One region of the Paenibacillus sp. FSL R5-0341 genome, then DNA from elsewhere that is predicted to be linked to it. Evidence: predicted binding sites of a transcription regulator. Region 1 holds the regulator's gene; each other region holds the start of a gene.
The links. Region 1 encodes Rex, which represses fermentation and respiration genes when NADH is low (regulators of the CRP and FNR family bind a similar motif). Its sites were predicted from a motif close to TTGTGAAATATTTCACAA; they were not measured.
Positions count from the first base shown of each region.

Region 2: a site for Rex is predicted at 2,239-2,256, ahead of nirB (nitrite reductase large subunit NirB). Genes of this name have one in related genera too.
Region 3: a site for Rex is predicted at 1,037-1,054, ahead of pflB (formate C-acetyltransferase). Genes of this name have one in related genera too.

Region 1 is NZ_CP150241.1:4,044,376-4,047,665, forward strand. Features, by position in the region: gene MKX75_RS18080 (DUF5590 domain-containing protein) at 1-460, opposite strand, end outside; gene MKX75_RS18085 (amidohydrolase) at 500-1,807, opposite strand; gene MKX75_RS18090 (redox-sensing transcriptional repressor Rex) at 1,794-2,447, opposite strand; gene dinG (ATP-dependent DNA helicase DinG) at 2,666-3,290, opposite strand, start outside.
Region 2 is NZ_CP150241.1:4,649,075-4,652,364, reverse strand. Features, by position in the region: gene nirB (nitrite reductase large subunit NirB) at 1-2,149, opposite strand, end outside; gene MKX75_RS20870 (metal-dependent hydrolase) at 2,426-3,133, shown strand.
Region 3 is NZ_CP150241.1:4,272,378-4,275,667, reverse strand. Features, by position in the region: gene adhE (bifunctional acetaldehyde-CoA/alcohol dehydrogenase) at 1-192, shown strand, start outside; gene pflB (formate C-acetyltransferase) at 1,137-3,290, shown strand, end outside.

The DNA.
Region 1 (3,290 bases):
TGTGCGTACCGTCTTTATAATACACTTGCCACACATATATTCCATTCACAACGCCGGGCATGATTCGCTTAATCTCACCTGCAGGAACTTCGGAACTAAAGCGATTGCGTATCTGCGCTTCGGACATGCCATTCTGCAGCAGCTCACTGTGTACAGCGTTTGCACCCGTAGCCGGTTGATTGTTTGCATCAAATTTAACCCAGACCATAACATCCTGGTTATCCTTATTTTTGCCGATCAGGGTCCAGTAGATGTTGTCAGTGCCTTCTTTGTCTCCCCAGATGTATTTACGCAATTCATCATAGGATGTAATGCCCAGTTGCTTCTGTGCTGCCTGTATAGCGAGCTCTTCTTCCTTGCGTTGGTCCTGCGTGACATAGACGTAATAACGCTGAAGTCCAAACAGAATCAGAACCAGTGCAAGCAGCGAAATCCATATCCACTTCTTTTTTTTCTTCAAAAGCCGAACTTCCTTTCCCTATGATGTTCTGCCTTGCAATTAACGAGCAAGCAGACCATCAAATGCCAATTGAGACTCACGCAAAATACGCTCTTCATCCAGTGTCAGACATTCGCCATGTTTGACCACTTGTTTGCCATCCACCCATACGTGCTCTACATCTTTGGCAGAAGCCGAGTAGATGGTATGTGACATCAGGTCTGTATGTGGGTAGAAGTGTGCCTGTTCAATGTCCAAAGCGATAAAATCAGCCTTCATGCCGACCTGAAGCGCTCCCGTATTGTTTAAGAAGATAGATTTGGCACCATATGACGTTCCGAGTAGTAATGCTTCACCCGCTGGCACTGCCGTCGGGTCACCAGATACACCTTTGTGGATCAATGCAGCCAGTCTCATTTCCTCGAACATATCCAGGTTGTTGTTACTTGCTGGTCCGTCAGTTCCGAGTGACACGGTAACTCCTGCTTTCAGCAACGCAGGTACACGCGCAACACCGGAAGCGAGTTTCAGGTTACTTCCCGGGTTATGGGATACAGCCACATCATGTCGAGCCAGAATCTCAATCTCTTCGTCATTCAGATGCACCGCATGTGCAACCAGGGATGGACGGGAGAAAAAGCCCAGTTTCTCCAGATGTGCTACAGGACGCAGTCCATAATCAGCCACGTTCTGCTCGACTTCACGAAGCGTTTCCGACATATGTGTATGAAGAGGAAGGTTTAGGTCGTTCGCGACCTGTACAAGCTTCTCTATGTAGTCAGGAGGGCATGTATATGGTGCATGTGGCGAGATTACGGTTGTAATGCGACCATCTGCCTGTCCATTCCACTCACGTGCAAACGCTGCCGACTCCTCCAGCTTCCGCAGTTGCTCTTCTTCCGAGCACAGCCCAATTACACCACGTGCCAGTGCTGCTCTAACGCCGGATTGCTCCACAACTTTGGCAACTTGATCCATGTGATCGTACATGTCCAGGAAAGCTGTAGTTCCGCCTTTCAACATTTCAAGCACCGATAGCGAAGTTCCCCAATATACGTCTTCTGAAGTCATTTTCGCTTCCATCGGCCACATTTTTTCCTGCAACCATACTTGCAACGCAAGATCGTCTCCGTGCCCTCTGAGCAACGACATCGCTGCATGACCATGCGTATTGATCAGACCCGGCAGGAAGAACAGTCCTTTTCCATCCACTTTGGTACAATTTTTGTCTTCATCCGGCAATGTCTCACCAATATGCACAATCTTGTCATTCTCAACAACCATGTATCCGTGGACCACGTTCCATGTTGTGCCGCCTTCATTAACCGCAAATTTGCCGTTGTGAATTACCCATCTATTTGTTGTCATCTTCCTCGTCGTCCTTTCCAGTCTCCAAGTAATAGGCCAAACTAAGCAGATCCGTTGTAAAGTCAGCATGGTGAATGCGGATATGCGGCGGTGTTTTTAGAATTGTTGGTGCAAAATTAAGGATCGCTTCAATTCCCGATTCAATAAGCTGATCGGCTACATTTTGAGCTTCCGTATCTGGAACTGTAATAATACCGATGCGGATGTTATCCGTTTTAACCGCTTCCGTCAATTCATTCATTGGTTTTACCGTCAAACTGTTGATTTGACTACCAATCTTAGGTCCATATGCATCAAATACAGCAACAATCTTCATGTTGTCTTTCAGATATGCGTTGTAGTTGGACAAGGCCTGTCCGAGGTTACCCGCACCTACCAGAGCTACATTAATTTGCTGATCGATTTTGAGGATGTGACGAATTTTCTCAATCAAGTAGGAAACATCATAGCCGATCCCTTTTCGACCAAAATCACCGAAGTAAGCCAGGTCTTTACGAATTTGGGCCGGATTCAGATCCAGCCTCTGTCCAAGCTCTTGAGAAGACACCGTAGCCACCTCACGCTGATGCAACTCGCTCAAATAGCGCAAGTATACAGGCAGACGTCGTACCACCGCTTCCGAAATTTTATCTGATTTCATTCTTGCTCCCCCTTACCAAGCCCACGATAAAATAATAGATGAAAAGATGAGCATTCTGTATAAATTCAAAGATAGAAGTGACTTTTTATACAGAATGCTCCTTGTAATTTAGGTTATAAGTTCTTACGTGCAACTGCTTTATTCGCAAACGGAAAGATCTCATAAAGTTTAACGCCAAACTGCAGCGTCATGCAATGATATAACGAACAAAACAACCATTATTCTTGTTCTTTAGCAGGTTTTTCCAACCATTCGGTAATTCGTGGAACCATTTGCTCTGTGAGCATGTGCTCCATTTTTGGACCAGGTAATGAATATAAAAAGAATTTACCATAGTACGCTTCAATTACGCGTGTATCATAGACAATCACAATTCCTCTGTCCTTCCCGGTACGCACCAATCGGCCAAATCCCTGCTTGAACCGAATGACCGCTTGCGGCACGGACAGTTTCATAAAAGGATTTTTCTTTTGCTCCTGGAGCAGCTCACTCTTGGCTTCCACCAGCGGATGATTCGGTGGCTGGAACGGCAATCTTACAATAGCGAGACAGGTTAGCGCATCACCCGGGATATCTACACCCTCCCAGAAGCTGCTTGTGCCCAGAAGTACCGTAGCTTTGGCATCCTGGAACCTGCGAGTCAGCTTGGAGCGGCTTCCACTGTCCACGCCTTGCCCCAGCAACGAGATGTCGTTACCAGACAACGCCTCCTTGAGCGGATCATAGACCTGTCGCAACATCTTGTATGAAGTAAACAGAACCATCATGCGTCCACGGGTGGCAATTGCTGTCTCTGCGAGGGACTGCACCAGCATATTAACAAAGTGCGCATCACCCACACTG
Region 2 (3,290 bases), 600 kb from region 1:
TGCACAGGGAATCAGCAAGTCTTGCTTTGATACCGCCGTTACCGCCGATAAAGATCTCCCAGCCGCCGTCATTACCTACGATACCGATATCTTTTGTACATGCTTCTGCACAGTTCCGCGGACAACCGTTAACAGCATATTTAAACTTGGCTGGCAGATCGAGACGTTCGAATTTACGTTCGATGCGAGCGCCCATGGCCATGGAGTCCTGTGTACCGAAGCGGCAGAATTGGGAGCCGACACATGTTTTGACCGTACGCAGCGATTTGGCGTATGCATAACCTGAAGGCATATCCAGTTCAGCCCAGACTTTAGTCAGATCTTCTTTTTTGACACCAATCAAGTCGAGACGCTGACCACCGGTAACTTTGACAGCTTTAACATCATATTTGACCGAAACGTCAGCGATGCGTTTGAGGTCCGCTGGTGTAGTCACCCCGCCATACATCCGAGGTACAACCGTATATGTTCCATCTTTTTGAATATTCGCGTTCATGCGTTCGTTAACAAAACGGGATTCCTTCTCATCTTCGTGTGTGTCCGGTGCAATCATGCCAAGGTAATAGTTGATCGCTGGACGACATTTGGAACAACCTTCAGGTTGAGTCCAACCCAGTACATTCATGACCTCTTTGGTCGTTTGCAGTCCTTTTTGACGAATTTCGGCTACGATCTCATCTCGGCCCATAGAAGTACATCCGCATATTCCCTGTTTGGCTCCACTGCTGAAGCCGTCTCCCAGCACGTATTGCAGAATTTGTTCCACAACTGGTTTACATCCACCACAAGAGCGGGTTGCACCGGTACAGGCTTTGATTTCATCTACAGTGGTAAGGCCCTGGTTTGTAATTACATCGACAATAGTTCCTTTAGTGACCCCGTTACATCCGCAGACGATCTCGTCCTCGGGCATCGTTTCAACAGAGGTTGCTTTCTTATGACCGCCACAACCTGTGCCCATGAGCGAACCGTACAATTCCTCGGTCATTTCGGTTTGATTTTTGATCAGTTTCTGCAATTCGGCAGAATCCGTAATGTCACCGAAGAGCACGGCACCAACCATTTTATTGTCACGAAGCAGAATTTTTTTGTAAGTCCGTTTCCAGTCATCTTTGTGTGAAATGACGGTGTGCTCAGGGCTGTCGATGAATTCACCTGTTGAGAAGACGTCCACACCCGAAATTTTCAATTTCGTGGATACAACAGAACCTTCATAAGGAGCCGTTTCAACTCCGCAGATATGTTTCGCCAGAATCATGCCTTGCTCGAACAATGGGGCAACGAGGCCGTAACATACCCCGCGGTGCTCTGTACATTCCCCGACCGAGTACACATTCGCAAGTGAAGTCTGCATATAGTCATCCACGACAATCCCCCGGTTCACTTCCATACCGCTTTCGCGGGCTACAGCCGTATTGGGTTTAATGCCTACAGCCATGACCACAAAATCAACATTGAGTACGGAATCATCGGCAAAACGAATTCCTTCAACGCGTTCGCCCCCCAGCAGTTCGGACGTTTGCGCACCCATTTTGAAACGGATACCCTGACGCTCCAGTTCGGCCTTCAACATGGCTGAAGCTTGCGGATCAAGCTGACGCTCCATCAGATCCTGCATCAGATGTACTACGGTAACTTCCATGCCCAATTGTACCAGACCTTTGGCAGCTTCAAGACCCAGCAGTCCGCCCCCGATAACGGCCGCTCTTTTGTACTGTTTAGCAGCATCGAGCATGACATTACAATCGGCGATATCGCGGAAACCAACGACACCTTCTTTGTCATGTCCCGGTACCGGCAGAATGAAGGAGTTGGAACCAGTGGCAATGATAATTTTGTCATAAGGGAAGCGATTTCCATCCTCCGTAACGACCTCAAGCGTATCCGAATCAATTCGGGCTACAGTAGTTCCTGTATGGAGAGTAATCCCATAATCCTCATACCAGTGGAGATCATTCAGCACGATGTCATCCAGTGTTTTGCTACCTTCCAATACATAAGACAACATAATGCGATTGTAGTTAGGGTAAGGCTCTGTGCCAAAAACGGTGATATCGAATCGCGAAGTTAATTTCAAAATTTGTTCAACCGTACTGATTCCTGCCATACCGTTACCAATGATAACGAGTTTCTCTTTTCTTCCGTTCATGTGTGTATGCCTCCTTGGATAGACGCTGTACATTACCAACAATTTTAGTGGTTTATATTTGAAATTATACAAGTAGCTGACGACAGTTTATGTGATTTAATTCACTAATAACGATAGAAGAGTCATAAATTTAATAGTGTGAGCCCGGTCACAGAAAGTTATATTTATTTTCATACAAATAAGAAATGCGAACTATTGTTCTTATTTTGTTTTCGTTGTAAAATCGGAACTGGGCCGTATATGTTCCCTATTTCTTCGAAAGGAAGTTTTTGCATCATGATGGGAAGATCCCACCTGATTATCGGGACAGGCGTATCGCTATCTGTTCTGCAGTTAGCTGGTATGCCGGTGACAGCACCGGCAGTTACGGTTGCTCTGATTGGTTCGTTATTGCCTGACATCGATGAGCCGAATTCGCTGCTGGTATCGAGAGCGTTACCTAACAGCCTGATCAGGTTGTTACAGACGATTCTGTTGCCTACAGCTGTCTTCGTGTACTTTTATGTGCATGCCAAACCGTGGAACCTGTTGCTTGCGATCCTCATTGCGCTCGTGTCATTCCTGCCTTCCCGTTCACTCCGCAAAGTGCTGATGTTTGCCATTGGACTCGGGCTGGTATTCTATGGTCACGCATTCGCACCATGGAATCTAATTACAGGCAGCTTGTTAATGCTCTGTACCACGCTAACCCACAGGGGGTTGACACACACATTGTATGGAACCGCAATATGGGCTGGCTTGCTTTACAGCACGACTCAGCAGCAGGGACCGGAGATCTGGGTAGCGGGAGGTACGGCATATGCCATGCACTTGTTGGCTGATTCACTAACCAATCGGGGGATTCGCCCGTTACCACCACTCAAGTGGCGCATACGGGCCAATCTGATGAGTACAGGAACCAAGCGTGGAGCCGTTGTGGAGAATGTCTGCATAGTGCTTACCCTTATTTTGGCCTGGATTGCTTTCTCACCGTTATTTCTCTAGTCATCCAAAAACGCCAGTCCACTAAACTGTGGACTGGCGTTTACAACAGGTATACAGTTCGTAGTGCAATGGATTGTAATATCCGTGCGACCATTTAGGATTGTGAAGGTGCATCGGTAAGATCGTCAATATCGGAAGAACCGAATACAAATAAAAC
Region 3 (3,290 bases), 230 kb from region 1:
CTGAACAAAACATTGGGCATTGAAGAATCGTTCCAGGAAATCGGATTTGATGCAAAAGACTTCGAAGCACATGTCGATTATCTGGCAGACCGTGCCTTCGAAGACCAATGTACAACCGCCAATCCGAAGTTGCCGTTGGTAACTGAACTGGCTGATGTATACCGCAACGCTTTCTACGGAAAGTTTGAATAACGAATCAGAACGAAGCGTGCCTTACGGCAAAAGAGATCAGGGTTCCCCGAGAGGGGAGCCCCGATTGCCGTCTTTCACACAATAAAGAAAAGGGCAGAAAAACAGAAGAGTGAAGCACCTGTTTTTCAGGATTTATTCTAAGATTTGATTTGCTCCGAGCATAGAGGAGCAAAAGGTTCTTAAAGAGGTTACACGAAATCCGTGCTCTGGCTGTTTGAACCAGATGTTCGACAATAAAGAAGAGGGCAGAAAAACAGAAGAGCGAGCATCTGTTTTTCAGGATTTATTCTAAGATTTAGTTTGCTCCGAGCATAGAGGAGCAAAAGGGTTCTAGAGAGGTTACACGTAATCCGTAATGTGGCAGTTTGAGCCAGATGTTCACACAACAACGGAGTGGGCAGAAAAACAGAAGAGCGAAGCACCTGTTTTTCAGGATTTATTCTAAGATTTGATTTGCTCCGAGCATAGAGGAGCAAAAGGGTTCTAGAGAGGTTACACGTAATCCGTGATGTGGCTGTTTGAGCCAGATGTTCACACAATAACGGAGTGGGCAGAAAAAACTGAAGAAGCGGAGCGTGCGCCTTTATCCCCGAATTTTCCCCTTTGGAAAATAAAATTGAAAAAATCCGGGGATAACAGCGATCGGAAGTTGTTCTGCCCGCGCAGTGGCTAAGTGTGAATTTACAGGGTTCAATGGGACACAGCGCAGGTGGAGTGAGTTAGTTCACTGACTTTGTGATAAAAATCACAGATGATGAAAGTGCCAAGTCGTATACTGAAAATGTAAGAAAAACATTCATCCCGCGGTTCCGGTTCCCAAGTAGAGAGAACATGTTCCGGTTTTATGTGAAACAATTCACATTAATCGCGGCTCTGGGCACACAATGCTACGAATGAAGCAATATGTTATGTGTCCAGAAATCCAAATTAGTGGAGGGATTACGATGTCGGTGATTGAAAAAGATGTCAAACAACAAACAGGCTGGAGAAACTTTACCAAAGGAACATGGACCAAATCCGTAGATGTGAATGATTTTCTGGCACACAACTTGTCTCCGTATTACGGCGATGAAGCGTTCCTCGCAGGTGCAACCCAGAATACCAAAGAATTGTGGGAAATCGTATCTGATCTGACCAAAAAAGAACGGGATAACGGCGGTGTCCTTGACGTTGATGTAAACACACCAGCGACTATTGTTTCTCACCAACCAGGTTATCTGGATCAAACCAAAGAGCAGATTGTCGGTGTTCAGACCGATGCTCCGTTCAAACGTTCCATTCAACCAACAGGCGGAATCCGGATGATGATTGATGCATGTGAAGCATACGGCTTCGAATTGCCTCAAGGCGTCATTGATATATTTACGAACATTCGCAAAACACATAACCAGGGTGTATTCGATGCTTATACTTCCGACATGCGTGCAGCGCGTAAAGCAGGGATTATTACAGGTCTGCCAGATGCTTACGGCCGTGGTCGGATCATCGGTGACTATCGTCGTGTAGCTTTGTACGGGGTAGACTTCCTGATTCGTAACAAAAAAGGTGAATTGAATGCACTCGAAGTTGATGTCATTGATGAAGATGTCATTCGTCTGCGGGAAGAATTGTCTGAGCAGATTCGTGCATTGCAAGAGCTGAAACAATTGGGCGATATGCACGGGTTCGATATTTCCTTGCCAGCGACTACAGCGAAAGAAGCGTTCCAATGGTTGTACTTCGGTTATCTCGCTGCGATCAAAGAACAGAACGGTGCTGCGATGTCACTAGGACGTGTATCTTCCTTCCTGGACATCTACATTGAACGTGACCTGCAAGAAGGCATTCTGTCTGAAGAACAGGCACAGGAGCTCGTTGATCATTTTGTAATGAAACTGCGGATTGTCAAATTCCTGCGTACACCAGATTACAACGAACTCTTCAGTGGAGATCCAACATGGGTAACAGAGTCCATCGGTGGTATGTCTGTAAATGGTGAAACACGCGTAACCAAAAACAGCTTCCGTTTCCTGCATACACTGCACAACTTGGGTCCTGCACCAGAGCCGAACCTGACTGTACTTTGGTCCACGAAACTTCCAGAAGCTTTCAAAGATTATTGCAGCAAAGTATCCATTGAAACCAGCTCAATCCAGTATGAGAATGATGATCTGATGCGTCCGATCTACGGTGACGATTACGGTATTGCTTGCTGTGTATCGGCGATGAAGATCGGGAAACAAATGCAATTCTTCGGCGCTCGTGCCAACCTGGCGAAAGCTCTCTTGTATGCGATCAACGGTGGTCGTGACGAGAAATCCGGAGCACAAGTTGGACCTGAGTATCCTGCCATTACTAGCGACGTGCTGGATTACAATGAGGTTATGAAACGCTTCAAACCAATGATGGAGTGGCTCGCGAAGCTGTATATGAACACCCTCAACGTCATTCACTACATGCACGATAAATACAGTTATGAGCGTATCGAAATGGCATTGCATGACCGTGACATTGTACGTACGATGGCTTGCGGTATCGCTGGTCTGTCGGTTACAGCCGACTCACTGAGTGCGATCAAATATGCCAAAGTAAAACCAATCCGTAACGAACAAGGCATCGCTGTTGACTTCGAAATCGAAGGAGACTTCCCTTGTTACGGTAACAATGAAGACAGCGTAGACAGCATTGCTGTTGAACTGGTTGAGAACTTCATGGGTATGATTCGCAAGCACAAAGCTTACCGTAACGCAGTGCCAACGCAATCCGTGCTGACGATCACATCCAACGTGGTATACGGTAAGAAAACAGGAACTACACCGGATGGTCGTAAAGCAGGTGAACCATTTGCTCCAGGTGCGAACCCAATGCATGGTCGTGATAAAAAAGGTGCACTGGCATCCCTTGGCTCTGTAGCCAAATTGCCTTATGAACACAGTCTTGACGGTATTTCCAATACCTTCTCCATCGTGCCAAAAGCATTGGGTAAAGAGGAGACTACACGTAAATCCAACCTGACTGCCATGATGGATGGTTACTTCGGTCAAAATGCTCATCACCTGAACGTTAACGTATTTGATCGTCAACAATTGATTGATGCGATGGATCACCCGGAAAACTAT